Regions from separate parts of the Nesterenkonia sp. CL21 genome, predicted to be linked through region 1. Evidence: riboswitches for the same ligand, from Rfam matches in the RefSeq annotation. Region 1 holds a riboswitch; each other region holds the start of a gene.
The links. Region 1 has a riboswitch for thiamine pyrophosphate ahead of thiO (glycine oxidase ThiO). Riboswitches for the same ligand answer to the same signal wherever they lie in the genome.

Region 1 (7,184 bases):
AGTGTCAAGAGTCAGCGAGAAGATCGCTCGCAAAATTACCGAGAGGAGACCTTTGAGGCTGGCCATATGGCATGCTGATGGCATGCCGGATGCGTCGTCCCCCGCGGAGCCCATGGCCTCGCTCACTCCTGTGCTGGGCTCTGTGCTGGGTCAGGCGCGGCGCGGCAACGTGCTCGAAGAGACCATCGCCCGAGTCCTGCGCGGCATCCGACTGGGCACCTTCGCCCCAGGCGATAAGCTGCCGCCGGAGCGCGAGCTGGCCGAATCCCTGGGGGTCTCTCGCAGCACGCTGCGAGACGCCCTGGCGGAGCTGCAGACCGCCGGCTACCTCTCGGTACGACGGGGCCGCTACGGGGGAACGTTCGTCGCCGAGGAGCTGCCCGCTCCGGCGACCTCCCTCGGCGCAGAGGACGCGGCCGCCGTCGACGATGTGCTGACCTTCCGGGGCGTCGTCGAGCCGGCCGCCGCCGCCCTGGCGGCCTCCGCCACTCTGAGCACCGCCCAGCGCTCCGCCCTGGTGCAGGCCCTGGACGCGGTGGAAGCCGCCGAGGCTTCCCAGTATCGGCCGCTGGATGCCCGCCTGCACTGCCTGATCGCGGAGCTCTCCGGCTCGGCGATGCTCTCCGCCTCAGTGGCCGAGGCCCGCGCCGCCGCCAGCGGACTGCTGGACCGCATCCCGTTCCTGGACACGAACATCGCCCACTCCCAGGAACAGCATCAGGGGATCGTCTCCGCCATCCTGCAGGGCGATCCGGTACGCGCCGAAGAGCTCATGCGGGAGCACCTGGACGGAACCGCCTCGCTGCTGCGCGGCTTCCTCACCGAGAGCGGCTCGGCGCCTCCGTCACAGCCTTGACCTGCTCATAGCCGCCCACCAGGTTCCGCAGCCCGGCGTCGGGATTGCGGTGGCGCAGCACCGCGAGCGCCTGCCGCGAACGGACGCCGATCTTGCAGTACAGCACCACGGGGCGGTCCTCGCTGGCCTCCTCAAGGCCCGGCACCGGCGAGCCGTGCCACAGCTCCCCCAGCGGCACGTTGACCGCACCGTCCACATGTCCGGCGGCATACTCCCAGGGCTCGCGGACGTCTACCACGCCGGCCACGCGTCCAGCCTCGACGGCGGCCTGCAGGTCACGGATCCCGATGTCCTCCGGGCCGAAGGGATGCCCGGTGTAGGGATCGGTCTCGCCCTCCACCGGGTGCAGAGCGGGATCCTCCTCCACCGCGCAGGCGGCTCCTGCGGAGGCCGGGGCGCCACCCGGTCCGCCGCCCAGTCCGGCGACGTCGGCGCCGATGCTGGTGGCCGGTTCCCGGTCCGGGTCCGGCAGCAGCCGCACCTCACGGAAGGAGGCGGTCAGCGCGTCATAGGTCATCACCCGGCCGAGCAGGGTCTCCCCCACGCCGGCGAGGAACTTGATCGTCTCGGTGGCCATGAGCGTGCCGATGACTCCGGGCAGCACACCGAGCACCCCGGCCTCCGCGCAGGTGGGGACCTCCCCGGCGTCGGGGGCCTCCGGGTAGAGGTCCCGGTAGGTGGGGCCGCGCCCGGCCTGGTCCCATTCGGCCCGCCAGTGTGCCTCATCCGGAGCGGACCAGAACAGGCTGACCTGCCCGGCGAAGCGCAGGATGGAGCCGGAGACCAGCGGCTTCCCGGCGATCTCGCAGGCATCGGAGACCACGTAGCGGGTGGCGAAGTTGTCGGAGCCGTCCACCACGATGTCCGCGGTCTCCACCAGCGCCAGGGCGTTGTCCGGCCCGATGGGCTCGCGGTGCTCGTGGACGGTGACCTCCGGGTGCAGCCCGCGCATCACCGCCGCGGCGGATTCGGTCTTGGGCCGGCCGATGGTGGCCTCCGAGTGCAGCACCTGCCGGTGCAGGTTGGAGCGGTCGACCACGTCATGGTCGACGATGTCGATGGTCCCCACCCCGGCGGCGGCCAGGTAGGTGAGGATCGGCGCCCCGAGCCCTCCGGCGCCGATCACCAGCACCCGGGAGTCGAGCAGCCGCAGCTGCGCCTCCGGACCGAAGCCGGTCAGCGAGAGGTGCCGCTGGAAGCGTTCCAGCTGGGTGCGGGAGAGGTCGCTGATCTGGGTCCGGCGTGTCTCAGTCAACGGTGCCGATCCTTCCTTCCATCGCGGAGGAGGCCAGGGCGTGACGACGGCGCGGGATGCGCCCCGCCCCGGCGGAGAGCCACCCGGACTCCACGGCCAGCCGCATCGCGCGGGCCATGTCATAGGGCTTCTGCGCGCGGGTGACCGCGGAGGCGACCAGCACGGCGTCGCAGCCGAGCTCCAGGGCCAGTGCGGCCTCGGAGGCGGCCCCGACGCCGGCGTCGAGCACCACCGGCACGTTCGCCCGGGAGGCAATGAGCTCGATGTTGTGCGGGTTCAGGATCCCCAGGCCGGTGCCGATGGGGGCTCCCAGCGGCATGACGGCGGCGGCCCCGGCCTGCTCCAGGCGCACCGCGGCCGCCGGGTCGTCGGTGGTGTAGACCATGGGAATGAAGCCCCGGTCGGCGAGCTGCTCGGTGGCCTCCAAGGTCTCGATGACATCGGGCAGGAGAGTGTGCTCGTCGGCGATGACCTCGATCTTGATGAGGTTCGTCTCCAGGGCCTCACGGGCCAGCTCGGCGGTGAGCACGGCGTCCTTCACGGTGTAGCAGCCGGCCGTGTTGGGCAGCACGTCGATGCCGAGGCGCTCCAGCATGGCGAACACGCTGGTCTTGGTCTCTGGGCTGTAGCGGCGCATCGCCACCGTGGTCAGCGTGGTGCCGGAGGCGATGAGCGCGCGCTCCAGGGCCTCCAGGTCGGTGATGCCGCCGGTGCCCATGATGAGCCGGTTGGCCAGGGTGTAGTCGCCCACCTGCAGGGGCGGCGGGGTGGTCGGCGCAGTCTGTGCGGTCTGTGCGGTCATGCGTTCACCCGCCCTGCACTGCGGTGACGATCTCGAGCTCCTCGCCGTGGCTCAGCGTGGTGGACGCCCAGGCGCTGCGCGGGACCACGGCGGCGTTGATGGCCACCGCCACGCCCAGCCGGCCGCCGTCGGCGGGGGTGCCGTCCGGGTTCAGCTGACGCCCGGTGGTGTGGGCGACGGCGTCGACGACGGTGGCGCCGTCGTCGAACTTCACGTCTTCCTCGTTGATGGTCACGGTGAGCATGTCTCTCACAATCCTGTGGGGGTCATCTGTGGTGCGGTCAGCGAGCGGGTGGGGCTCATATGGGCCAGCATCCGGCGGTCCTCCTCGCTCAGGGCCGCTTCGCCGTCGTCGCTCAGCAGGGCCGCCGCGAGCCGGGCGGCCAGCGGCGCCAGCAGGATGCCGTGTCGAGAATAGCCGGTGGAGACGACGACGTCGGGCGCCTGCTCGCAGCGGCCCAGGTACGGGATGTCATCCGGGGTGCCCGGCCGGGCCCGGGTGGTGATCTCCACCAGCTCCGTCTCCTTGACGCCCGGCAGCACCGCGACGGCGTCGTCGAGCAGCTCCTGCACGGAGCCGGCGTGGGTGCCGGGCAGGCTGTCTTCCCGGGAGGAGGCCCCGACGACGAGCCCGCCGTCGGCCCGCGGCACCAGGTAGACGCTGCGGCCGGCCACCGTGGCCCGGACCGTGGCGCTCACGATGTGCTGCTCCCCGGGCAATAGCTGCCCGGGGCGGACCTTCAGGCGCAGCACGTCCCCGTGGACGGGCCGCAGATCCAGGGGCGTCTGCTCGGGCAGTCCGGCGATGTCCGCGTAGCCGAGTCCCGGCACCAGGAGGATCTTGTCGTCGGTGAGTTCGGAGCACTCGGAGCGCTCGGTGCCGTCGTCGAGGGTGAGCCGGACCCCGGTGCGCCCCGGCCCGTCGGCGTGGACGGCGGTGACGCGGGCTTGGATGAGATCGGCGGGCGGGCCGGCGTCGGGGAACCGCGCGCCGTCCAGCGGCGCCTGCAGGGCCTGCACCGCACAGTCCGCGAGCAGCCGGGGGTCCACCTGGTGGTCGCTGGGGACGTCCCACCCCTTGGAGATCCCGGGCGCGAGGCCCGGCTCGCGACGCCGCAGCGCCGAGGAGGTCAGCGGCTCCACCTCCATGCCGTGGGCCTGCTGGACGGCCACCAGCCGGGCGACAGCGTCGCGGTCGGACCGATCGGCGGCCAGCAGGATCGTGCCGTTCTCCCGCCACCCGGTGGGGGCGTCGACGGCGGCGGCCAGCGTGGCCAGGAAAGCTGGATACTCCGCCCGAGAGGCGGTCATGAGGGGGTAGAGCCGGTCCTGGCCGTACTGCACCTCGCTGATGGGGGCGAGCATGCCGGCGGCCGCGTAGCTGGCGCCCTGGGCGATGTCCGGCGCGATCACCGTGACCCGGTGCCCCTGCCGGCGCAGCTCCCACGCCGAGAGCAGACCGACGACTCCTGCTCCCACGACGGTGACGCCCACATCTCCTCCTCACGGCGGCATGACCCGCATCGAGTCCGAGTGGTCGGCGGCTTCGCCCTCTCAGCCCGGCCTGCCCGGGCTCCCACGGAATTCCGGTTCCATTCTAGGGGGTCAGCCCTTCACGCCGCCCGCAGCGATGAATCCGGTGCCGAGGCTCCTCCCCACGAACAGATACAGCACGATGACCGGCAGGGAGTAGAACAGCGAGAACGCGGCCAGCTGCCCATAGGCGACCTGGCCGTACTGGGAGGAGAAGGTGTAGAGGGTGACCGCTGCCGGCAGGTTGTCCGGACTGAGCAGCAGCATGAACGGGACGAAGAAGTTTCCCCACATCATCACGAAGGTGAACAGCGTGGCCACTCCGAGCCCTGAACGCATCAGGGGCATCACCACAGCCCACAGGGTCCGATAGACGCCGGCCCCTTCCGTCCACGCGCTTTCTTCGATCTCGAGCGGCACTGAGTCCATGAAGCCCTTGGTCAGAAAGATGGCATAGGGCAGCGACGAGGCGCCCAGGAACAGGATCGCCCCGGCCATCGAGTCGATGAGGTTGATCTGCACGAAGAGCGAGTAGACGGGAATCATGATCGCGGTGATGGGTAGCCCGGTGGAGAAGATGATCGTCAGCAGCAGGGGCCGCTTTCCCCGGAACCGGTACCGAGAGATCGGGTAGGCGCACAGCACCGCCGCCGTCATCGTCACGAGCGTCGCCCCGCCGCAGAGGATGAGCGAGTTCGCGATCGGTCGGAAGGTGGTCTCGGCGTTCCAGATGGCCGAGAAGTTGCCCAGGCTCCAGGTCTCCGGCCAGGCCACCGCCAGCGAGGCATCGGTGTTGAAGGCCGCCAGCACCACCCAGAGCAGCGGGATGAGGAAGACGGCGCCCAGGAAGATCATGACCACCGTGGACACGGCCTCGGCGGTCCGTGCTCGCCGACCTCGCCCAGCCCGGGAGACCGGCACGTCATGCCGCGCGGTGGTGGTCATCGTTTGTCCTCCTCGGGAAGCAGCCGCAGATACAGGATCGAAGCGATCGCCCCGATCATCAGGAGCAGGAGGGCCACCGCGGTCCCGTAGCCGAGCTGGCCGTAGGAGAAGGCCTGCTCGTACATGTACAGCGGCAGGGTCTGGCTCTGTTGGGCTGGTCCTCCACCGGTCATGATGAAGATCAGGCCGAACACCGACAGCGTCTGCAACGTGATGAGCATGAGGTTGGTCGCGACAGCGGGCCGCAGCAGCGGCAGCGTGACGGACCAGAGGCGACGCAGCGGTCCCGCTCCGTCCACGGAGGCAGACTCCTGGATCTCGGCGGAGATGCTGCCCAGAGCCGCGGAGTAGACCAGCATCGAGAATGCCGTGCCACGCCAGATGTTCGCGAAGGCCACGGCCAGGATCGGCAGGCTGAACAGCAGGTCCTGCGGGGGCAGGCCGACCGTCTCGAGGATCGTATTGAGGCTGCCCTCATCGGCGAAGAACGTGTAGAGCAGGTAGCCGGCGACGACTTCCGGGAGGATCCACGCCGCGATCACGATCGCGGTGACGACGAACGTCACCACCCGGTGCGCCTTCTCCATCAGCAGGGCGAGCAGCAGGCCCAGCAGGTTCTGCCCGATCACGGCGGACACCACGGTGAACACCAGCGTCAGTCCGACGGAGTTCCAGAACTGCTCGTCGGAGAATGCCTGCATGAAGTTCTCGAACCCGACGAAGGAGGTCTCGGCCGCCCCCTCGCCCCGTATGGCCGAGTCGGTGAAGGCCAGCCACAGGGAGTAGAGGATCGGGCCGGCCATGAACAGCAGCAGCAGGCCGAGCGCAGGGACCATCGGGACGGCTCGACGCGCGGTGAGGCGATCACCGATGGTCCGGTTCTGCCGCGGCCTCTCCTCCTGCCGATCGACGGTGTCGGGACTCCGGGTCTCGATGGTGGCGGCGGGGGCGCTCATGCGGACTCGTCCTGGACGTTCTCTGAGCCGACGATGTCGGTCACGGCGGAGTCGTAGGCGGCCGCCGCCTGGTCGGGCGTCTGGGAACGGGTCATCACTGCCTCCATGGCCTCCTGGATCGCGTTGGACACCTCGGGATAGGCCGGCAGAGCCGGACGGTAGTGGGCGCCGTCGAGCAACGAGGTGAAGAACTCCGCGGTCGGCGAATAGTCCTGATACCGCTCGTCGGCGGCGACGTCATCGCGCACGGTGATGTAGCTGTTGGCGATCGTGAAGTCGACCATGATGTCCTTCTCGCAGAGTGTCTCCATGAAGGAGAAGGCTGTCGCCGGGTCGTCGGCGTACTGGGGGAGCGTGAGACACCAGCCCCCGCTGAGCGTCACATAGCCCGGGTCCTGGCCGTTCTGCGTCGGCATGCGCGCCAGACCCATGGTCTCGGTCCACTCGGGCCACGGGCTGGTCCCGCCCTCCACCCAGTTCTGTGACACCCAGGAACCGTCGATGACCATTCCGAGCTCCCCCTGAGGCAGCAGCCGGGAGTAGATCGTCTCGCTGATATTGGGGTCCAGGTTCTGGGCGAGGCTGAGGGTGAGGTCCTCCGCGAAGACGGTCTCGAGCATCTGGAGGGAGTCCCGGAATCCCGCGGAGCCGATCACCCAGCGGTGGCTGTCCTCGTCGTACAGGGTGGAGCCGGTGCCGTAGAGAAGCATCTCGAAGCCCTGCATGGAGGCCTTCTCGCCCTGTGACTTGCCGGAGTAGATCACCAGAGGCGAGACGTCGGGAAGCGCGGACTTCAGGATGCGCGCCGCCTCGAGGATCTCCTCCCAGTTCTGAGGC
Region 2 (7,184 bases), on a different contig from region 1:
CCTCGAGGTGCAGCTCGCTGGAGATCGCCATGTAGGAGGCGAAGACCTCCTCCACCTCACGGACCTTCTGCTCGTCGACCACCATGAGGGTCACCTCCAGGTTCAGCGAGAAGGACCGCATGTCCATGTTGGAGGAGCCGATGACCATCACGTCGTCGTCGATGATCATGAACTTGGCGTGCAGCACATCCGGGTCCGGGTAGCGGAAGATCCGCACCCCGGCGTTGAGCAGCGCCTCATAGTAGGACTGCTGGGCGTGCTGGACGGTGAACTGGTCGGCCTTCTTGGAGACCAGCAGAATGACCTCGACGTCACGGTGGGCGGCGTTGGTGACCGCGTAGAGCAGGGAGTCGTCCGGCACCAGGTACGGGGTGCAGATCACCAGCCGTTCGGTGGCCTGGTAGATGAGGTCGTTGAACAGCCGCAGGTTGTTCTCGTCGGGGAACCCCGGGCCGGAGGGCACCACCTGGGCCAGAGAACCTCCGACGGCGGCCTCGTCGGCCTCTGGGTCCACCAGCAGGTGCTCGCCGAGGTTCTCTCCGGTCTCGGCATACCAGTCGGAGGCGAAGACGATGTCCAGCCCCGTCACGGCGGGGCCGGTCATCACCGCGTTGAGCTCCACCCACTCCCGACCCATCCGTGCGGCAGACGGGCGCTGGTAATGGGGCTCGATGAGGTTGGTGGAGCCGGTGAGGGCGTGCCTGCCGTCGACGACGACGATCTTGCGGTGGTTCCGCAGGTCCAGTCGGGAGAACCGGCGGCGCAGCGGGCGGATGGGCAGCACCCGGTGCCACTCGATGCTGGACCGCTTCAGTCGGCGCTTCAGCCGCCGATATCCCTTCACCCGCAGGGTGCCCAGATGGTCATAGAGGAAGCGAACCTGCACGCCGCGGGCGGAGGCGCGTTCGAGGGCGTCCAGGACGGGGCCGGCGTACTCGGGATCGTCACCGACGATGTAGAACAGCACGTGCACATAGTCCTCGGCCTCGTCGATGGCCTGGACCATCCAGTCGAAGGAGGCCTTGTAGTCCGAGATCAGCTCGATCCGGTTGCCCTCCTGCAGCGGGAAGGCGCCGAGCTTCCTGTTCAGGGCCGCCGTGGCGCCGAGCTGCTCGTCCTTGTCCCGCAGCTGGTCGGAGAGGTCCATATGACTGGTGGCCTCCAGCAGGGCCGCGTTGATGCTGCGCTGGCGCTCCTGTCGGCGCGCCGAGAGCTTGTTGCGGCCGATCATCAGGAACAGGGGCAGGGCCACGACGGGGATGAAGAAGATCGCCAGCAGCCACGCCATGGCGGTGTTGGGGCGCCTGTTGTCCGGGATGATGCCGAGCACGGCCAGGCGCACACCGACCTCGAAGATGAGGATGATGAGCACGATCCATTGCGGCAGCCCCTCGATCCCCAGGCCGCTCAGTGGCCACAGCATCGCTCGTCCCGCCCTGTCTGTTGCGTCCCTCCGCCCTGATCAGGGCGCCGTCCAGCTCACCATCCTACGGTGTCAGATGTTCTCCTCCACCCGCCAGACCCCTATGCTGAGGGGCATGGCTGAGCACTTCCACGAGGACTCCGTCGCCGCCGTCGCCGTGCGGATCGACGTCGAGCACCCTGAAGGTCTGGTCTTCGACCCGCACCAGCCCCAGCTGCGGGTCACGGACCTGGGCGCCGTGCGCGGCGACGGCGTCTTCGAGACCATGTATGCGGAGGCCGGACGGATCCGCAAGCTGGAGGCGCATCTGGAGCGCCTGGCCCGGTCGGCCGACATCCTGGACATCGGCCTCCCGCCGGCGGCCAGCTGGCGAGCCGCCGTCGAGCTGGGCCTCGAGGAGTACCGCACCCGCGGCGCCCTGCCCGAGGAGCTGACCATCAAGCTGGTGGCCACCCGTGGCGTGGAGGGCGAACCCGCCTCTGACGATCCCGCCTTCGCCGGCACCTACTGGGCGCTGCTGACCCCGGTGACCGACGCGATGCGCGCCACCCGCGGGAAGCCGGTGGCGGTGACGCTGCTGGACCGCGGCTACGACTCGACGGCGGCGGAGCGCGCCCCCTGGCTGCTGCTGGGAGCCAAGTCCCTCAGCTACGCGGTGAACATGGCCTCCCTGCGCTGGGCGAAGGACCACGGCTTCGACGACGTCATCTACACCACCTCCGACGGCCAGGTCCTGGAAGGCCCGACCTCCACGGTGCTGATCGTCACCCGCGGCGCGGACGGAGCCCGCCGCCTCATCACCCCGGTGCTGGAGACCGGGATCCTCCCCGGCACCACCCAGGGCGCGATCTTCGCCGCCGCCGAGAAGGCCGGTTGGGATCTCGGCTATGGGCCGCTGACGCCGCAGGACCTGCTCGACGCCGACCACGTCTTCCTGGCCTCCTCCGTGCGGCTGGTCTCGCCGATCGCTCGTCTCGACGACGCCGAGCTGGCCGTCGACGACGAGCTGACCGCGGAGCTGATCGACCTGCTGGCCGAGGACCTGCCGGTCAGCCACCCGCTGGACTGAACGCCGCAGCCGGTACGGCTGTGCTCCGTTCGGGCACGGCCAGCCCCAGGTGGTCTCGCAGCGTAGTACCGATGTAGTCGGTGCGGAACCGTCCGCGACGCTGCAGCTCCGGGACCACATGGTCCACGAAGTCCTCGAGGCTCCCCGGCAGGGCCGGCGGCATGAGGTTGAAGCCGTCGGCGGCGCCCGAGTCCACCCAGTGTTCGATCTCATCGGCGATCGACTCCGGCGTGCCCACCATGGTGCAGTGCCCTCCCCCGGCGGCCAGCCGGCCCAGCAGCTGCCGGACAGTGGGCCGCTCGGTGGCGATGATCCGCAGGATCGTCGCGTAGCGGCCCTGCGGCCCGGTGAACTCCTCCAACGGGGGCAGCTCCGGCACGGGCGCGTGGAGCTCCCAGTCCGAGGTGTCCTGGCCGACGAACACGCTGAGCTGGCGCAGTGAGGCCTCGGTGGGCAGCAGTGCATCCAATGCGGCCTGCTGGGCGCGGGCCTCCGCCATGGTGGAGCCCACATAGGTGACCAGTCCGGGCATGATCGCCGTGCCCTGGGGGTCGCGGCCTGCGGCGGCGAGCCGGCGTCGGATGTCAGTGCTGTACTCACGCGCGGCCTCGGCGTCATAGGCGACCGCGTAGATCGCCTCCGCATGGCGGGAGGCCAGGTCTCGACCCTGGTCCGAAGCCCCGGCCTGGAAGAGCACCGGCCGGCCCTGCGGCGGCCGCGGGACGTTGAGCGGCCCGGCCACCTGAAAGTGCTCTCCCTGATGATCGATGGGAGTGATCAGGCCGCCGTCGGCGTATCGCCCGTCTCGATCGTGGAGCAGGGACTCCTGCGGCCAGGAGTCCCAGAGCCGAGTGACGGCGTCGATGAACTCCTCAGCCCGTCCGTAGCGTTCGGCATGAGCGGGCATGGACGGATAGGAGTGGTTCTGCGCCTCGGCGTCGAACATGGAGGTCACCACGTTCCAGCCGATGCGCCCGCCGCTGATGTGGTCCAGGCTGGCCAGCAGCCGGGCGGCGTGGAACGGGGTCCAGAAGGTCGAAGACACGGTGCTGACCAGCCCGATCCGCTCGGTGTGCTGACTCATCGCCGACAGCAGCGTCAGCGGCTCCAGGAACCAGGTGGGCCCGTCCTCGACGGCGCCGATGCCCAGCGAGTGGCCGTCGGCGAAGAACACGGCGTCGAGCTTTCCGCGCTCGGCGAGGCGTGCCAGCTCGATGTAGTGCTCGACGTCGCCGAGCCGCTCCACCGCAGAGTCCGGTGCGCGCCAGGCGGCCTTGTGGTGCCCGACGCCGAAGAGGAACAGGTTCAGCTTGACCTCCGGTGCGACCGCTCCCATGCTCAGCCCTTCACCAGCCCGCCGTCGACGATCAGATTCTGCCCCGTCACCCCGCGCGACCACGGGGAGGCGAAGAACAGGGCGGCGTCAGCCAGCTGCTCCGGGATGGTGACCTTGCGCAGCGGGGTGCCCGCGGCGATGGCGTCGAAGACCTCCTCCGGGGTGGCGGCGGAGGCGTCGGTGGTGCGCAGCAGCCCACCGGAGACCATGTTGACGGTGATGCCGTCGGGGCCGAGGTCGTCGGCGAAGGTGCGGGTCAGCGAGAGCAGCGCAGCCTTGGCCGCGGTGTAGTCGTGGTACGGCACCACCGGGTGCTGGAAGAGGTTGGTGCCGATGGTGATGACCCTGCCCTGGCCGACCTCGCGCATCCCGGGCAGGGCCGCCTGGATGAGGTTCAGCGGGCCGGTCACCGAACCGGCGAACTGCGCCTCGAACTCCTCGGCGGTGATCTCGTGGGCCTTGGAGCGGGCATCGCCGGTGAAGGCGAAGTCCACCAGAGCGTTGTTCACCACCGTGGTCACCGGTCGTCCGAAGTGCTCGCGCGCGGTGCTGATCAAGCTGCGGACCTGCTCCGCGTCGCGGACGTCGGCCTGCACCGCGAGCGCCTGCTCGGGGTGGGCGGCGGCGATCTCGTCGGCGGCGGACTGCGAGGAGTGGTAGTTGACCACCACGCGGGCGCCTTCGCGCAGGAACGCGGCGGTCAGGGCCGCGCCCAGGCCGCGGGCGCCGCCGGTGACGACGACGACCTGCTCGCTCAGGGGCAGGGCGCCGTCGTGGGGGCCGGCGGCGGATTCGGTGGTGGACGCGGTGCTGGTGGGTGCGGCGTCGTTGAGTGCCGTGTCGGTGCTCATGGTTGCCTCTCGTCTCGAGGCGAAGGCGGCCCGCGGGCGATGCGCACTGGACACCGATGGAGGTCACCGGGTCTGGCGCCGTGCGGATCAGCGCCGCACATGCCGGACAATCCCTTCGCCAGTGCTAACTGGATCAGGTTCGACGGGTGTCATCTCAGCCGCAGTGCGCGGCACCCCGTGTCACAGCCTTCATCTCATCACATGGCGGGCGTCACAGCCAGTCGGTGTGCGGCTGACCCGCCTGAGGTACGGTGAGAGAGATCTGACCTGGAGTTTTGCCATGCCCACGCCACACACCGCTCTCCAGCTCGCCTGGCGGAGCGCCGCCTACCCCGCCGCCCTCGTCAGTGCGATCGGAGCTTTGTGGGTGCTCGCGAGCGTCCTGACGGACCTCGACGCCACCGGGGCGGGCTTCGCGGGAGCGATCGGCTGGGTGCCGGTGCTCATCACCGCGCCGACGGTCGTCGCGGCGGTCGCGGGCATGGTCCTGACGCTGCTGCTGTTCCCGGCGCTGCGCCGGGCCGCCCCTGGCCGCGCCGCGGGGACGGCCGGTGTCGCCTCCGCGGCGGCGGCCGGGCTGGCCCGCGCCGTCGTCGTCTCCTTGAAGGTCACGATCGCGCTCGCCGGGCTGGCCGCCGTCGTCGGGCTCCTGGCTGGGCCCGCACTGGAGATGACGCGACTTCAGGGCGCCTGGATGGTGCCCTGGCTGGTGACCAGCCTGTCCTTCCCGTTGGTGACGTTCGTGGCCTGGGCACGCCTTCTGCTCCAGAGCAGGGGCAGGACTTCGGCTCCTCCACGGCCCTGACCCCTCGCACTGTCCCCCCCCTTTCAGGGACGCATCGCCTTCGTGAAGCGGGGCGCGCCAGCTGACGCCCTCACCCCTGGAGGGGGGACAGGGATGCCGCGAGCCGGCTCAGGGCAGGAGCACAGGGCAGGAACCCTCAGCCCTGCGGGATCTCCCGGGCGTTGGCCAGCACCGGCAGCTTCTCCCGGGCGGCGGCCACGACGTCGGCGTCGAGGTCGGCGACCAGCAGCTCCGGGGCCTCGCCGGCCTCGGCGAGCACCTCCCCGGTGGGCGAGACGATCATGGAGCGCCCCACCCCGGTGGGCGCCCCCTCCACCGCCTCGACCCCGGCCGCTGCGGGCAGGCCCTGACCGCACGCGATCACGTACTGGGTGGAGTCCAGCGCCCGGGCGCGGGCCAGCAGCCGCCACTGGTCCACCTTCCCGGGTCCGGCACCCCAGGACGCCGGCAGGATGGTGGCCAGCGCTCCGGCCCGGGCGTGGGCGGTGAACAGGCTCGGGAATCGGATGTCGTAACAGGTCGCCAGGCCGAGGAGCTCACCGTCGAGAGTGAACCGCGCCGGCTCCTCACCGGGGGCCACGGTCTTGGACTCCTGGAAGCCGAAGGCGTCATAGAGATGGATCTTGTCGTAGGTGGCCAGCACGCCCTCGCCGTCCACCGCCAGCAGCGTATTGGTCACCCGCGCGCGGCCCTGCTCCCCCGGCTCTGCCGGGGTGAACATGCCGGCGACGATCGCTGTCCCGTGATGCCGTGCGATGTCACGCAGCCGAGCGCCCCAGGGGCCGTCCACGGGCTCGGCGACGGAGGTCAGCGTGTGCCCGAAGGCCCGCTGGACGGCTTCGGGGAAGACCACCAGCTCGGCGCCGGCCTCCGAGGCCCGGCCCGCCCACTCGTCGACGAGCTCCAGGTTCTGCCGCGGGTCCTCACCGGTGACGATCTGTGCTGCTGCGATACGCATGACACCAGCCTACGCGTCGATCCGGAGCCGACTCCGCCTCAGAGGAACTCATCGGCGAGACGCTGCAGGTCCTCCACATGCGTGTGCCAGTCGGAGAGCTCCGCCTCCGGCATGTTGTCGTTCCCAGGCCGCATGCCCACCGCCCCGTCGAGGAGCTCACGCAGGATGTCTGCATGGCCGGCGTGCCGGGCGGTCTCCACGATGAGATGGACCACCAGCCGCCCGAGGGTCGTGCGGCCGTTCTCACCCCACCAGGGCACCTGGGCAGGCGCGTCCAGGCCCAGGTCGGCGACGGCGTCGTCGGTGGTCCGCCACGCCGTCCGGTAGAAGTCCAGCACCCAGTCCCGGCTCTCCTCCTCCATGGCGAAGAGGTCCGCGTTGAACGCGGCGCCGTCCTCCAGCCACGGCATCGGCACCGGGCTGGGGCGCCCCAGTGGGGCCGTGAAGTACCCCATCTCCATGCTGGCTACATGTTTGACCAGGCCCAGCAGGTTCGTCCCGGTGGGGGTCAGGGGGCGGCGGGCATCATGCTCCGTCACGCCGTCGAGCTTCCAGATCATCGCCTCGCGCAGCCCGTGCAGGTACCGCAGGAGCATCTCCGCCTCAGCGTCCACATCACTCATGGCGGCACTGTAGGAGATGACGGGCCCGGGGAACAGGCTCCCCGGCCGCCGACCCAGACATCTCTGACCCGCCCCTCGCCGAGCCGAAGATCACCGACCCGTCGACACAAGATCGCGGA
Region 3 (7,184 bases), on a different contig from region 1:
GTGCCCTGGTCGGCGGCCACGATGTTCTCCGACTCCAGCTGGGAGGCCAGGATCTCCCACATTCCGTTCTGGGTGAGCGGGCCCTCGGCCGGGTGGCGCGGGGCCTCCGGCTCGGGCGCCTGTGCGGCGGGCATGGGGACGACGTCGTCGAGGTCGGCCACCACCCGGTGCACCACGGCGAGCGCCCGCTCCAGGGAGATGGGGGTGAACAGCTCGTCACCGACGCGGGCGCCGAAGCGGGTGACGTCGACCATCCGGGCGGGGTCCAGGTCCATGGAGAACCCGGCAGTGGTGTTGTCGGTGTACTCCACGCCGAGGGTGATCAGCGCTTCGGCACCTTCGATGACGTCGCGGACACGGTCCTGGGAGGCAGCGCCGGCGTAGATGCCCACGAAGTTCTCATCCGACTCGTCCACCAGGGTCTTGCCCCAGGCCAGCGTGGCGAAGGGCAGGTCGGTGTCCCCCAGGAAGCTGGCGAGCTCCTCGGTGGCGCCGAGGCGGTGGACCAGCAGGTCAGCGAGCACGGCGGTGCGGCGACCGGGCAGGAACCGACGCAGGGCCTCCTCGAAGGCAGCCTCCGCCCCGGGCGTGGTCACCGGCAGGTCGGTGGTCAGCGGTTCGGTGGGCGGAAAGGCAGGGACCTCGGCGACGTCGGCGGCCAGCATGAGGTAGCCGGGGCGGCGGCGGAAGACGACGTCGCGCAGCACCCGGTCGATCTCCCAGGTGGCGGTGGCGGCGTCGAGGTCCGCGTGCGCGCAGGTCACCTCCTCGGCCATGCGGAGGAAGTGCTTGAAGTCGCCGTCACCCAGCGAGTGGTGGATCTTCCGGCCCGAGGCCTGGGTCTCCTTGGGCGGGGCGCCGACGATCTGGACCACCGGCACGGACTCCGCGTAGGACCCGGCCAGGGCGTTGATGGCGGAGAGCTCGCCGACCCCGTAGGTGGTCAGGAAGGCGCCGATGCCGCGGATGCGGGCGTAGCCGTCGGCGGTGTAGCCGGCGTTGAGCTCATTGGCGGAGCCCACCCAGCGGATGGTCTCGTGGGCGACCACGTGGTCGAGGAACCTGAGGTTGAAGTCGCCGGGGACGCCGAAGAGCTCGGTGAGGCCCAGTTCGGCGAGACGGTCGAGCAGGTAGTCCCCGATCGTGTAGCCGGGCGGTGTGGGGACGTTCGGGGTGGACCGGGTGTCGGGCATGGGGTTCGCCTTCCGTGAGGGGCGGCGCGCCTTGTGGGCGGCCGCAGATCGGTGGTGGTGAGGGCGCCCCGGATCACGGGGCGCATTCCTTCCCTGTACGGAAACGTTAGGCGACAGACCCGTGTCTCAGGGAATCGGCCCGCTCAGCACCAGGGCGAGGGGCCCGACGTGAGGCGGTGTGCCCCTCCGCAGGGGACCGCCGGTCGCCTCAGGCGGCGCCTGCCTGACGCCGTTCCCGCTCCGCCAGACCCCAGGCGGCCACGCCGCCGGCTGCGGCCATGACCAGGCGAGGAGCGGGGACGTGAGCCTTTCGCAGAGCCGACTCGAGGGCCGTGTCGGACCACAGGCTGATCCGCATGACACCGTAGGTGGCGGCCCCACAGAGGAGGCCGAGGCCCAGACGAGCCGGCAGGGGCGCGGCGCCTTCGCCCGAACCCTCGTCACCCCCGTCTTCAATGGGGTCACCAGCGGGTTCATCAGCGGAGTCACCGGTCTCCTGATCCAGGTCCACACCGGCGGCGCGGGCGGCCTGCTGGACCCGCTCGGGGGCGAATCCGGCGGCGGCGACGAGCAGGGTCGGGGCCCAGACGAGCGTGCCACGCAGCCAGCGTGGATAGCGACGGACGGGCACGAGTCCGCTCACTCCGGTGAGCACTCCTTGGCCCGCCGGACTGCGGCAGATCTCCAGCAGCGGGGATGAGGTCCTGGACGAGGTCCTGGTCGGCGCGTGGGTCGTCATGGCTTCGACGCTACGCGGCCGGCATCGGCGCCGTCATCATCCTCAGGACGGACCCTGAAGGCAGCAGCCGTGAAGACAGAAGTGGCCCCACGTGCACCTGCCAGAGCCCACCTACCCTTGCTACCTTCCGGTCCTGGGGGAGTTCAGCAGGATGACACCACACGTGGGGCCGGGGACCATCGTAGCCCGGAGATCGCCGCCGGCGCCAACCGGGCGCGGCCCTCTGCCGGGCCCTCAGGACATGGATCCGGACTCGATGTGCATTCTGCCCGGATTGTCCGCTAGCATGGAGCCTGCCCTCGCGACGCCAGGTGTTCGCACCTGCGGATCGAGCGGTGAAGGAGGATTCGCCTAGCGGCCTATGGCGCACGCTTGGAACGCGTGTTGGGTTCACACCCTCAGGGGTTCAAATCCCCTATCCTCCGCCCTGATGAGAAGGCCCCCGGTCACAGACCGGGGGCCTTCCTTCGTCTTCCGAGCGACCCCTTCGGGGCACATCGCCCCAGGCCACCTCGTCACACGCCGACGCCGGCGTCGTGAGGTGCGTTACGCTCATCGAGTCCACACGGGTGCCCCTGCAGGGGCTGAGATCAGGCGATGCACGCCTGGACCGTCGAACCTGACCGGGTCATGCCGGCGTAGGAAGTGAGGGCTCATCATGAGCGATTTCTCTGTGCGCACCGCCCCTTCGGCGAACACCACCGCCTCCCCCACGGAGGAGGCTCACCCCGCCCACGAGCGGGCCAGCATCACCGACGGCTCCGGCCTTGAGGTCCCCGTCACCCGGATCCACCTGCACGACTCGCCGGACGGCTCCGCCAATGAGCCGTTCGAGGCCTACCGGACGGCGGGCCCCGGCGGCGACCCGCTGGACGGGCTGCCGCCGTTCCGCGAACCGTGGATCCTCTCCCGGCAGGACTCCGCGGAGTACACCGGCCGGGGGCGTCACCTCGACGACGACGGCCGCTCGGCGGTGCGTCGCGGGGCGGCCAGCGACGAGTGGCGCGGCAGACGTCCCGTGCCGCGCCGCGCCCTTCCGGGGAGGAAGGTCACCCAGATGCACTACGCGCGGCGGGGCGTCATCACCGAGGAGATGCGCTACGCGGCCCTGCGGGAAGGCTGTGACGCGGAGAAGGTGCGCGCCGAGGTGGCGGCCGGGCGGGCCATCATTCCGAACAACATCAACCACCCGGAGTCCGAGCCGATGGTCATCGGACGGGAGTTTCTGGTGAAGATCAACGCCAACATCGGCAATTCGGCGGTCACCAGCTCCATCGCCGAGGAGGTGGACAAGCTGCGGTGGTCCACCCGGTGGGGTGCGGACACCGTCATGGACCTCTCCACCGGAGATGACATCCACACCACCCGAGAATGGATCCTGCGCAACGCCCCGGTGCCCATCGGCACGGTCCCGATCTACCAGGCCTTGGAGAAGGTCGACGGCGACGCCTCGGCCCTCACGTGGGAGGTCTTCCGGGACACCGTGATCGAGCAGTGCGAACAGGGGGTGGACTACATGACCGTCCACGCCGGAGTGCTGCTGCGCCATGTGCCGCTGACCGCCGAGCGCGTCACCGGCATCGTCTCCCGCGGCGGGTCCATCATGGCCGGCTGGTGCCTGGCCCACCACCAGGAGAACTTCCTCTACACGCACTACGACGAGCTGTGCGAGATCTTCGCCGCCTACGACGTCGCGTTCTCCCTGGGCGACGGGCTGCGTCCCGGCTCCATCGCGGACGCCAACGACGAGGCCCAGTTCGCGGAGCTCGACACGCTGGCGGAGCTGACCCGCCGGGCCTGGGAGCACGACGTGCAGGTCATGGTGGAGGGCCCGGGCCACATCCCCCTGCACCTGGTGCGAGAGAACGTGGAGCGTCAGCAGGAGCTCTGCCACGGAGCACCGTTCTATACGCTGGGGCCGCTGGTCACCGACATCGCCCCGGGCTATGACCACATCACCAGCGCGATCGGGGCCACCGAGATCGCCCGCTACGGCACCGCCATGCTGTGCTACGTCACCCCGAAGGAGCATCTGGGGCTGCCGAACCGCGAGGACGTCCGGGCCGGGGTGATCACCTACAAGATCGCCGCCCACGCCGCGGACCTGGCCAAAGGACATCCGGCCGCCCGGGCGCGGGACGACGCGCTGTCCAAGGCCCGCTTCGAGTTCCGGTGGAAGGACCAGTTCGCCCTGGCATTGGACCCGGAGACCGCCCAGGCGTTCCACGACGAGACCCTGCCGGCCGAGCCTGCGAAGACCGCCCACTTCTGCTCCATGTGCGGACCGAAGTTCTGCTCCATGCGGATCTCCCAGGACATCCGCGACGAGTTCGGCTCAGCGGAGGACCAGCGCAGGATCGTGGAGCAGGGCATGGCCGCCAAGAGCCGGGAGTTCGCCGCCGCCGGGGGCAGCGTCTACCTGCAGCCGGAGATCCCGGTGGGGCCGCCCGGAGCAGCCGCGGAGTCCTGAGCCGCGCCCCGCTCGACGAGGGCGGGAACCGCCTCAGCCGTCCGTGACCACGGCCAGGCTGAACCCGTCCCAGCTCTTGGCCCCGACCGTCTGCACGGCGGTGGCCTCCAGGCGAGGGTGCTGACCCTGCAGCGTGAGGAAGCGGCGGATGCCCTGGACGTCCGGGGCCTCGGACTCGGCGTCCAGGACCGCGCCGCCGCGGACCACGTTGTCCCCGATGATGACGCTCCCGGTCCGCACCATCTCCATCACCAGCTCCAGGTAGCGGGGGTTGCCGGCCTTGTCGGCGTCGAGGAAGACCAGGTCGAACGGCGGACGGGCCCCTGAGGCGACCTCGTCCACCAGGCTCAGCAGCGTGTCCTCGGCGGGGCCCACGCGGATGTCCACCGTCTCCCCCACGCCGGCGCCGTCCAGGTTGGCCCGAGCGACGTCGGCGTGGTGGGGCTCCACCTCACAGGTGACCAGGCGCCCCTCGGCGGGCAGGGCTCGGGCCATCCAGAGGGTGGAGAACCCGGCCAGGGTGCCGACCTCCAGCACGTGACGCGCCCCGGAGATGCGCACCATCAGTTCCAGGTGCTTGCCCTGCGCGGCAGAGACCTCGATCGCAGGCAGCCCGCCCTCCTCAGCCCGACGCTGCACCTCGGCGAACTCGGGTCCGGGGCGCGCCACCGTCTGCTCCACGTAGGCGTCGACGGCGGCGGCCGCCGGGGCGCCGACGTCGGGACCGGAGCGAGCCAGTGACGACGACGGCGTCGGGATCTCAGCCGGGGTGCGGTCAGGAGCGGTGGTGTGCGCATCAGAGGTGTCCATGGTCGTCACCCTAGGTCCCCGTCAGGACGGAGGGAAGGGCACGGATGCCGCCGCCGTCCCCCGCGGTCGAGCCCCGGCACGCACCGTCGACCAGCACGTTCAGGGAACTTCCAGGATCTGGACGGGACGGACCGGTACACTTCCTGCAGTCCTCCCTCCCCGAACCAGGAACCTGCACACACCTATGTCCACACCCAGCAGCCCGATCACGGCGCAGTCCCCCGCGAGCAGCCGCATGCAGTGGATGGACCTGCTCCGCGGCGTGGCGGTGATCCTGGTGGTGATCCTCCACGCGGCGTCCATCCCGACGTCGACGGGCTCCGGCATCCGCGAATGGATCCTCACCAACCGGTACCTGGAGCCGTTCCGGATGCCGCTGCTGATGTTCCTGTCCGGAATGCTGCTGCCGCGCTCGCTGGCCAAGCCGCTGCCCCAGTACCTGTGGGGCAAGTATGCGGCCATCGTCTGGCCGGCGGCCGTGTGGATGGTGCTCTACGGGGTGTTCGTCTACCGCAACGGGCCCTTCGAGCTGTCCTACTGGATCACCGGCGACTATCTGTGGTTCCTGCTGGCCCTGATCATCTGCTACACGCTGGCCGCCCTGCTGCAGAAGCTCCCCTTCCTGCTGATCTCGGCGGCGATGATGGCCGCCGTCGTGCTGATGGAGGTCCCGTCGGGGCTGCCCCACAAGACCTTGTACTACGGGGCGTTCTTCTTCCTCGGCGCCTGGGCCTGCCGGTACATGGACCGGTGGCTGCGGGCCCCCTGGATGCTGGTGGTGGCCATGGCCGTCGTCGCCGCGGTCTTCTCCCATCTGGGCCGGGAGGACCTGGCGCTGCGGATGGGCACCTGGCAGGCCGCCGGGATCTCGCTGCTGGGCCTGGGCGTGATCCTCTGGCTGGCTCCGCGGCTCCCACGCGGCAGGATCTCGGCGTTCTTCGAATGGGCGGGCCGCAGCTCGATCGTGGTCTATGTGGCGCACTTCCCGATCCTGGTGGTCATCCACCGGGTGCTCGCCCGCATGGAGGTCGCTCCGATCTGGCACGTCGGCATCACCACGGTGCTGGGCCTGGCGCTCACGCTGCTGATGGTGTGGCTGCGGCCCTGGACCACGTGGCTCTACGTCTACCCGCGGCAGAAACAGGTGGCGACGAGGCTCAAGGAGCGCGCAGCACGTCAGAAGTCCGCCCCGGCGGCCACTCCGACGCCTGGGGCGACGCCCGACGTCGGCCGCTGAAGCCCTGATCCCGGGCCGCCCGGGGCGGTCCTCCCGGTGTGTCGGCGCCGCCGTGAACGCGCTGGCCGCCTGACCGGCCGAATGCATGTGTCCCACCCAGACGGTAAGGTTCTTCACTGTGAGCACAGCCCTGTACCGCCGGTATCGCCCCGACACGTTCGCCGATGTGATCGGCCAGGAGCACGTCACCGCACCCCTGGTCACGGCACTGGGCAAGGACGCCGTCTCACACGCCTATCTCTTCTCCGGGCCGCGCGGCTGCGGCAAGACCACCTCAGCCCGGATCCTGGCCCGCTGCCTGAACTGTGCGGAGGGCCCCACCGGCACCCCGTGCGGACACTGCGAGTCCTGCCGGGACCTGGCCACCGGCGGTCCGGGATCGCTGGACGTGATCGAGATCGACGCGGCCTCCCACGGCGGTGTCGACGACGCCCGCGATCTGCGGGAGCGGGCCACCTTCGCCCCGGTGCGGGACCGCTACAAGATCTTCATCATCGATGAGGCTCACATGGTCACAGCGGCCGGCTTCAACGCGCTGCTGAAGATCGTGGAGGAGCCGCCGGAGCACATCAAGTTCATCTTCGCCACGACGGAGCCGGACAAGGTCATCGGGACCATCCGCTCCCGCACCCACCACTACCCGTTCCGGCTGGTGCCGCCGGAGCCGCTGCTGGACTATCTGCAGCGGCTCTGCGAGCAGGAGCGGGTGCCGGTGGCGCACGGCGTGCTGCCCCT
Region 4 (7,184 bases), on a different contig from region 1:
TGCTCGCGGGAGACCTTGGAGCTCTTCGACTCGTCGGTCTCCACCGGCTGCAGCAGCGGACGCAGGCCGGCCCACGTGCCGATGACGTCGTCACGGCTGAGGTCGGACTCCAGCACTGCATTGGCGTGCTCGAGCACGTAGTCGATGTCCTCCGCGGTGGGCGCAGGGGTGTCGATGTCTTCATGCCACGCGGTGTCGGTGGTGCCGATGGACCAGTAGCGCCCCATGGGGATGATGAACAGGACGGACTTCTCGGTCTGGGTGATGACGCCGACATGGTCGTCGGCGGAGATCCGGTCCTTCGGCACAGTGATGTGGATGCCCTTGGAGGCCAGCACCTTCAGCCCCGACGGGACCTCGGCGGCCTCCTGCTGCCGACCCGTCCAGACGCCGGCGGCCAGCACCGTCTCCCGCGCATGGATCTCGAGGCGCTCACCGGTCTCGCGGTCTCGCACGGCCACTCCCTGGACGGGAGCATCCTCGGCGGCGGCGGCCTCGGCGTCTGCGGTGTCGGCCGCACCCGCACGCAGGTACTCGGTGACCTCCGTACGGGTCGCCACCAGGGCGCCGAGACTGTGGGCGCTGCGAGCCAGCGTCATGACCAGTCGCGCGTCGTCGACCTGGGCGTCGTAGTACTCCAGGGCGCCGATGAACTTGTCATGGTCCAGGCCCGGGAAGCGCTGCCGCAGCCGCGCGCGGGAGAGATGCCGATGGAACGGCACCGGGCGCTTCTCCCCGGGACGCATGGACATCGCGTCATAGAGGGAGACCCCGGAGCCGATGAACGCTCGGTCCAGCACGCGCTTCTCGAACGGGAAGACGAACGGCAGGGCCCGCACCAGATGCGGCGCGGTGTGCTTCAGCAGCAGGTCGCGCTCCCGGAGAGCCTCAGAGACCAGCTTGAAGTCGAGCATCTGCAGATAGCGCAGCCCGCCATGGACGAGCTTCGAGGAGCGGGACGAGGTGCCCTGGGCGAGGTCCTGCGACTCCACCAGGCCGACGCGGAGTCCGCGCGTGGCGGCGTCGAAGGCTGCGGCGGCGCCGACGACTCCACCGCCGACGACGAGGACGTCCAAGGGGTCCTCGGGACTGGTCCCCGCCATCGCCTCGAGGGCCTCGCGGCGGGTCTCTGTGCTGAGCGGCTCTGCTCTCACCGGCGATCTCCTTGTCACGTGGACGGTGATGTGTGGTCCATCTCATCGGGTCCAGCGCATCTTCTCAAGCCTTCTGCACAAACGTGCACCATTGGGGCATACTGCACACCATGAAGGCCTCATACCGCGAGAAGGCGGAGTACCACGCTGCACGGATGTACTACGGCGAGCATCGGACCATGCAGTCCGTCGCGGCGGAGCTCGGCGTCTCCCGCTCCACCGTGTCCCGGCTCCTGCAGCAGGCGCGTCGTCAGGGCATCGTCAGGATCTCGCTGCATCCCCCGGTGGACCGCACCAGCGCCCTGGAGCATCGGATCGGTGAGCTCTACGGGGTGCGCGCCCATGTGGCCGTCTCCGAACGCGGGGACGACCCCGCACGCCGCAGCGACAGCGTCTCGGTGCTGGCCGCCGGGCTCATCGACCGGCTCGTCACCCCGGGGGCTGTGGTGGGCGTGGCCTGGGGCCAGACGATGACCTCGGTGGTGGCGCGGCTGAACCGGCGCGAGGTCCCTGACCTGCATGTGGTGCAGCTCAACGGCGCGGTGAACTCGGAGCCGGAAGGCATCGGTGCTCCGCTCGGGACCGGAATCGGCGTGGTGGAGCGGTTCGCCGCGGCCTACGGCGCCCGGGCCCACGTGTTCGCCGTGCCGGCGTTCTTCGACTACGAGGAGACGAAGAAGGCGCTGTGGCGGGAACGCTCGACCCGCCGCATCCTGGACATGCACCGCCGCGCCTCCCTCGCGGTCTTCGGAGTCGGGACCTTCGCGGAGGGGCAGGCCTCCCAGGTCTACTCCGGCGGATACCTCAGCCGCGACGACCTGAACGCGCTCAGCGCCGAGCAGGTGGTGGGTGACGTGTGCACCGTGTTCCTCCGGGCCGACGGCAGCTGGGAGGACATCGCACTGAACAGCAGGGGCTCCGGACCGGTGCCCACGGAGCTCGTGGAGGTGCCGCGGCGCGTGTGCGTGGTCAACGGTCCCCACAAGGTGCCCGCGCTGCGCGGGGCCCTGGCCGCGGGTCTGGTCACCGATCTGGTGCTGGACCAGATCTCCGCGGACCGCCTGGCGTACGGCCAGCACCGGGACCAGGCGGTGGCAGAGGGCTGAGGCGTCCCGCGACGTAGGCCGGCGGCCTGAGCATCGGCATGAGCAGCACCACGCGCGGTCCGCGGAGAACAGCTCCCAGGTCTCGATTCGGCCACATGCGTCGAGGAACTTCACAGGTTCCGCTCCTAGGGTCGACAATCGAAGGGGTCGAGCTGCACCGACTCGACACCCCGGCTCGTATCGACGCGCCGGGACGGAATACGAAGGAGTGACCATGTCCACTGGCCAGTCCACTGAGGCCGACAGCCGTCTCCTGTCTGCCGATGGGCCCAGCCCTTCCCCCCGTGAGCAGCACTCTCCCTCCGCCGGCCGCTCTCGCCCGGACGGCCCGACGCGCGCCGACGACGCGGAGGACCAGCCCCCGCGCCAGGCAGGCCGCACCCGTGGCGCCGCGATCGCCCGCACCGACGCCGTCGCCGACGACGACACCTACCAGCAGCTGCTGCGGCAGCTGCACACCAACGCCGGCAAGAACGGCACCACCGGGGCAGTGCCACGCATGGTCGACATCCGCCGCCAGCTCACCGAGTTCCAGCTGCACTACAAGTTCGGCATGGACGAGGTGCTGACCAAGATCAACGTGCTGCGCGAGGAGTTCGAGCACACCCGGGACTATTCCCCCATCGAGCACGTCAACTTCCGGCTGAAGTCACTGGACCGGATCCTGGACAAGGTCCAGCGCTACGGCTGTGAGCCCACCCTGGAGGGCATCCGCGGCTCCATCCGCGACATCGCCGGGATCCGGATCACCACCTCCTTCGTCTCCGACGCCTATTGGGTCGCCGAGATGCTGTGCAGCCAGCCGGACCTGCGCGTGGTGGAGGTCAAGGACTACATCCGCAGCCCCAAGCCGAACGGGTATCAGAGCCTGCACGTGATCGTGCAGGTTCCGGTGTTCCTCTCCAACCGGACCGAGTTCGTCTACGTGGAGGTGCAGATCCGCACGGTGGCGATGGACTTCTGGGCCTCCCTGGAGCACAAGATCTACTACACCTACTCCGGTGAGGTCCCTGACGACATCCACGACCAGCTGCGCGACGCTGCCGAGAAGGCCGCCGCGCTGGACCGCCAGATGGCGGACATCCGGGATCGCGTCACCGCCCTGAAGGAACAGGCGCCGAGCTCCGGGCAGGGCGCGACCGGTCCGACGCCGGCCGCCGCCGACCGCCCTCGCACCGGACCGTGGTTCCCCGACGAGGACGTGCCCGAGAGCGAGTTCCCCGGAGAACAGGCCTCCAGCGCCGCGTGGAAGTGGGAGGACATCGCACAGCAGGCCTCCTCGCAGCAGAACTGAGCCGCGCACAGAGCGGCAACCGGCCGGCGTCCAGGCACCCAGGGGGTCCGTCGTCTGCGAGCCGGTCCGGCGTCCGGATCAGCCCTGCGTCCCCCACAGCTGGGCGAAGTGCTGGATGGGCCCGTGCCCGTGCCCGACGTTGAGGCGCTGCGTGTCGCGCAGCGCCTCAGTCATCCACACCTTAACCTGGGGCACGGCCTCATCCCAGCTGAGACCTCGCGCCCGCAGCGCCGCCAGTGCGGAGGACACCGAGCAGCCGGTGCCGTGGGTGCTGGTGGTGCGCACCCGTTCGGAGACGTGCCGGCCCTCGTCCGGGCGAGCGCCGTCGTCGTCGGCCGGATGCACCAGGATGTCCTCGACCTCGTCGTCGTCGAAGTGTCCACCCTTGGCCAGGACCACCACGCCGTGGGCGTCGGCGACGCTCCGCGCCTGCCGGACCAGCGTCGCTGCATCGGCGGCCGGCTCCTGCCCGGCCAGCAGAGCCAGCTCGGGGATGTTCGGGGTGATGAGGTCCGCACGGTGCAGGAACTCGATGAGCGCCTGCTCGGCATCCGCCTGGAGGAGCCGATCCCCCGAGGTGGCGACCATCACCGGGTCCACCACCAGCCACGGCCGGTCCGGCAGGCCGTCCCACCACTGGGCGACGGTCTCGATGACCTCCACGGTGCCGAGCATGCCGACCTTGACCGCATCGAGAGCGACATCGTCACTGACAGCGTCCAGCTGCGCACGAAGGAACGTCACCGGCGGCAGGTGGATGTCACGGACACCTTCGGTGTTCTGCGCCACCAGTGCGGTGACCACCGCCATGCCGTAGGCTCCGTGGGCGGCGAAGCTCTTCAGGTCCGCCTGGATGCCGGCCCCGCCGGTGGGGTCCGTCCCGGCGATGGACAGCACGTTGGGGATCTCCCGGACGCCTGACGGGGAGCGGCGCGGTGCAGAGGCAGGTGAGGTCATCGGGCATCCCTTCGCGAGCATGATCAGGTGCAGGTTCAACGGGTGTGGTCTCAGCCAGGTCCCCTGCGGGGACGCGGCACCCCGTGCCGATGATCGAGTCTAGTCCAGCGCGGTGGGCGCCCTCACACCCACGTTCCCGGCTGATCGCCTCTCGACGGCGCGTGGGCCCGTCACAGCACAAGCCACCCCAGCACGCCGGCGACGAGGACGACCGCCCACGCCGGCACCCTCCAGCTGTTCAGCGCGATGAATGCCCCGACGACCAGCCCGAGGGCCCCCGGACCGACGTCGAGGACTCCGGCGGTGAAGACCGGGTCATACAGGGCGGCCGCGAGGATTCCGACCACCCCGGCGTTGACACCGGTCAGTGCGCGTCGGGCCAGCGGGGCGCCGCGCAGCGCTTCCCAGAAGGGCAGGGCGCCCACCACCAGCAGTGCCGCGGGAAGGAAGATGGCCGCCACCGCGATCAGCGCCCCCACCACGCCGCTGGGACCGGAGGTGGTGGAGGCCCCCAGGTATCCGGCGAAGGTGAACAGGGGCCCCGGCACCGCCTGGGCCGCGCCGTAGCCGGCGAGGAAGACCTCAGGGTCCACGAGGCCCGAACCGACCGTCTCGGCTTCCAGCAGCGGCAGGACCACGTGTCCACCGCCGAACACGAGGGCGCCGGCCCGGTAGAACAGGTCCACCAGCTGGGCCGCTGCGTGCCAGGCCGCTGACCCGGCCGCGGCCACCAGCAGCGGCAGGCCCACCAGCAGGATCCCGAAGAGCACCAGCGCGGCGGCGGCGACACGGCGGGAGACGGCCACGGTGAAGGCATCCTCCTCCCGCGCCTGCGGGGTCTCGGGCCGCAGCCACACCAGACCGATCACTCCTGACGCGGCGATCGCAGCGACCTGGATGAACGGGTGCGGGACCAGCACCACGGTGATCATCGCCAGCGCCGCGATGGTGGCGCGGGCCGCGTCCGGGGTCAGCGTCCGGGCCATCCCCAGCACCGCGTGGGCCACGACCGCCACAGCCGCGGCCTTCAGCCCATGGATCCACCCGGCGTCGGAGAGGTCACCGACGGCGGAGACCCCGTAGGCGACGACGACCAGCAGGACGACCGACGGCATCGTGAAGGCGAACCAGGCCGCGGCCATGCCGCCCCAGCCGGCCCGCTGGAGCCCCAGCGCCATGCCCACCTGGCTGGAGGCCGGGCCGGGCAGGAACTGGCACAGGGCGACGAGGTCCGCATACGCCTTCTCGCTGAGCCATCGACGGCGTTCCACGAAGGCCTCGCGGAAGTAGGCGAGGTGAGCCACCGGGCCGCCGAAGGACGTCAGCCCGAGACGGAGGAAGACGAGGAAGACCTCGAGGACACTGCCGTCATGAGCGCGGGCGGGGCCGTGGGACGGTGAAGAAGGGGTCACAGGACTCCAGACTGACGTGAGCAGGTGAACGGCGGGGAAACGCAGCAGGTAAGGGCTCAGGCACGGGCTCGGGCACGGGCACGGAGATCAGGCACGGGATCAGGTTCAGCCCCGGGGCTCGGGAGGCCCCAGTCCCGCCCGATGGGCGAGGATGGCCAGCTCGGTGCGGTCTCGGGCATGGAGCTTGTGCAGGATCCGACTCACGTAGGTGCGCGCCGTGGCCGGGCTCAGATGCAGGGTGGCACCGATCTCGGCATTGGTCAGGCCCTGCGCCACCGCGCGCAGCACCTCATGCTCGCGGTCGGTCAGCTCGCTGAGATCGAGTCCGGCGCCGTCGTCGGGGCCGCTCGCAGGGCTCGGCAGCGCTGCCACGTGCTCCATGAGTCGGCGTGCGATCTGCGGAGAGAGCAGGTTCCCGCCCTCGGCAGCGGTCCTCACCGCGCCCCTCAGCTGCTCGGCGGGCGTGTCCTTGAGCAGGTATCCGGCCGCTCCGGCGCGGACGGCGTCGAGGACGTCGGCGTCGTCGTCGAAGGTGGTCAGGATGAGCACGCGCACACCGTCCAGCTGCGGGTCGGCGCGGATCGCTCGCGTGGCGGCGACTCCGTCGGTGCCGGGCATGCGCAGGTCCATCAGGACCACATCAGGGCGGGTCCGGCGGACCACGCGCAGCGCGTCGTCGCCGTCGACGGCCTCCCCTACGACCTCCAGGGGCTCGTCGCCCAGAGTCCCGGAGGCGCCGCCCTCCTGCGCTCCGCGGGCCAGCAGCGCCCGGATCCCCGCCCGGACGAGGTCCTGATCATCGGCGAGCACGACATGGATGGTCACGGTGTCCTCCCTGGGGCAGCAGGCGGGCGGCGACGCTCCTCGGGGTCCGAAGGCAGCGGCAGCAGGGCCCGCACCAAGAAGCCGTCGGCCTGTGGCCTCGCTTCGAGCGATCCGCCGCAGGCCTCCGCGCGCTCCCGCATGCCTTGCAGCCCATGACCGGCCGCCGGGCGGCTTCCGTGGTGCGCGGCGGCAGGTTCCCGCCGCGGCCCGGGATCCTCGACTTCGACCCCCAGGCCGCCGTCCGTCAGCCCGATCCACAGCCGAGCCTCCTCGGCCCGGGAATGCCGGACGATGTTGGTCAGGGCCTCCTGGGCGATCCGATGGGCCGCCGCCTCCCGGGCCGGCGGCAGCGCCACCGGGACCTCGATGTGACAGCTGATGCGCAGCGGGAGCGCCGGGATGACGGATCGCCGAAGGCCGTGGAGCGTAGGCGGCA

Region 2: it holds a riboswitch for thiamine pyrophosphate, as region 1 does, so the genes downstream of both, Q7C18_RS09580 (3-oxoacyl-ACP reductase) here and thiO (glycine oxidase ThiO) in region 1, are expected to answer to the same signal.
Region 3: it holds a riboswitch for thiamine pyrophosphate, as region 1 does, so the genes downstream of both, thiC (phosphomethylpyrimidine synthase ThiC) here and thiO (glycine oxidase ThiO) in region 1, are expected to answer to the same signal.
Region 4: it holds a riboswitch for thiamine pyrophosphate, as region 1 does, so the genes downstream of both, thiD (bifunctional hydroxymethylpyrimidine kinase/phosphomethylpyrimidine kinase) here and thiO (glycine oxidase ThiO) in region 1, are expected to answer to the same signal.

What each region holds. Positions count from the first base shown of each region.
Region 1 covers NZ_JAUTWR010000007.1:173,744-180,927, forward strand. The annotation lists gene Q7C18_RS11785 (FCD domain-containing protein) at 83-856, shown strand; gene moeB (molybdopterin-synthase adenylyltransferase MoeB) at 819-2,111, opposite strand; gene Q7C18_RS11795 (thiazole synthase) at 2,104-2,913, opposite strand; gene thiS (sulfur carrier protein ThiS) at 2,918-3,157, opposite strand; gene thiO (glycine oxidase ThiO) at 3,163-4,407, opposite strand; TPP riboswitch at 4,397-4,503, opposite strand; gene Q7C18_RS11810 (carbohydrate ABC transporter permease) at 4,519-5,391, opposite strand; gene Q7C18_RS11815 (sugar ABC transporter permease) at 5,388-6,347, opposite strand; gene Q7C18_RS11820 (extracellular solute-binding protein) at 6,344-7,184, opposite strand, start outside.
Region 2 covers NZ_JAUTWR010000005.1:98,919-106,102, reverse strand. The annotation lists gene cls (cardiolipin synthase) at 1-1,423, opposite strand, end outside; gene Q7C18_RS09590 (aminodeoxychorismate lyase) at 1,539-2,492, shown strand; gene Q7C18_RS09585 (LLM class flavin-dependent oxidoreductase) at 2,473-3,828, opposite strand; gene Q7C18_RS09580 (3-oxoacyl-ACP reductase) at 3,831-4,679, opposite strand; TPP riboswitch at 4,772-4,867, opposite strand; gene Q7C18_RS09575 (hypothetical protein) at 4,960-5,484, shown strand; gene Q7C18_RS09570 (carbon-nitrogen hydrolase family protein) at 5,621-6,442, opposite strand; gene Q7C18_RS09565 (DinB family protein) at 6,481-7,065, opposite strand.
Region 3 covers NZ_JAUTWR010000006.1:70,257-77,440, forward strand. The annotation lists gene Q7C18_RS10455 (thiamine pyrophosphate-binding protein) at 1-1,193, opposite strand, end outside; gene Q7C18_RS10460 (hypothetical protein) at 1,402-1,932, opposite strand; RNA gene ffs (signal recognition particle sRNA small type) at 2,010-2,106, opposite strand; tRNA gene Q7C18_RS10470 (tRNA-Ser) at 2,273-2,357, shown strand; TPP riboswitch at 2,488-2,594, shown strand; gene thiC (phosphomethylpyrimidine synthase ThiC) at 2,591-4,402, shown strand; gene Q7C18_RS10480 (O-methyltransferase) at 4,436-5,212, opposite strand; gene Q7C18_RS10485 (acyltransferase) at 5,397-6,449, shown strand; gene Q7C18_RS10490 (DNA polymerase III subunit gamma and tau) at 6,568-7,184, shown strand, end outside.
Region 4 covers NZ_JAUTWR010000001.1:815,864-823,047, reverse strand. The annotation lists gene Q7C18_RS03685 (glycerol-3-phosphate dehydrogenase/oxidase) at 1-1,103, opposite strand, end outside; gene Q7C18_RS03680 (sugar-binding transcriptional regulator) at 1,265-2,260, shown strand; gene Q7C18_RS03675 (GTP pyrophosphokinase family protein) at 2,475-3,554, shown strand; gene thiD (bifunctional hydroxymethylpyrimidine kinase/phosphomethylpyrimidine kinase) at 3,633-4,511, opposite strand; TPP riboswitch at 4,501-4,605, opposite strand; gene chrA (chromate efflux transporter) at 4,682-5,923, opposite strand; gene Q7C18_RS03660 (response regulator) at 6,029-6,748, opposite strand; gene Q7C18_RS03655 (histidine kinase) at 6,745-7,184, opposite strand, start outside.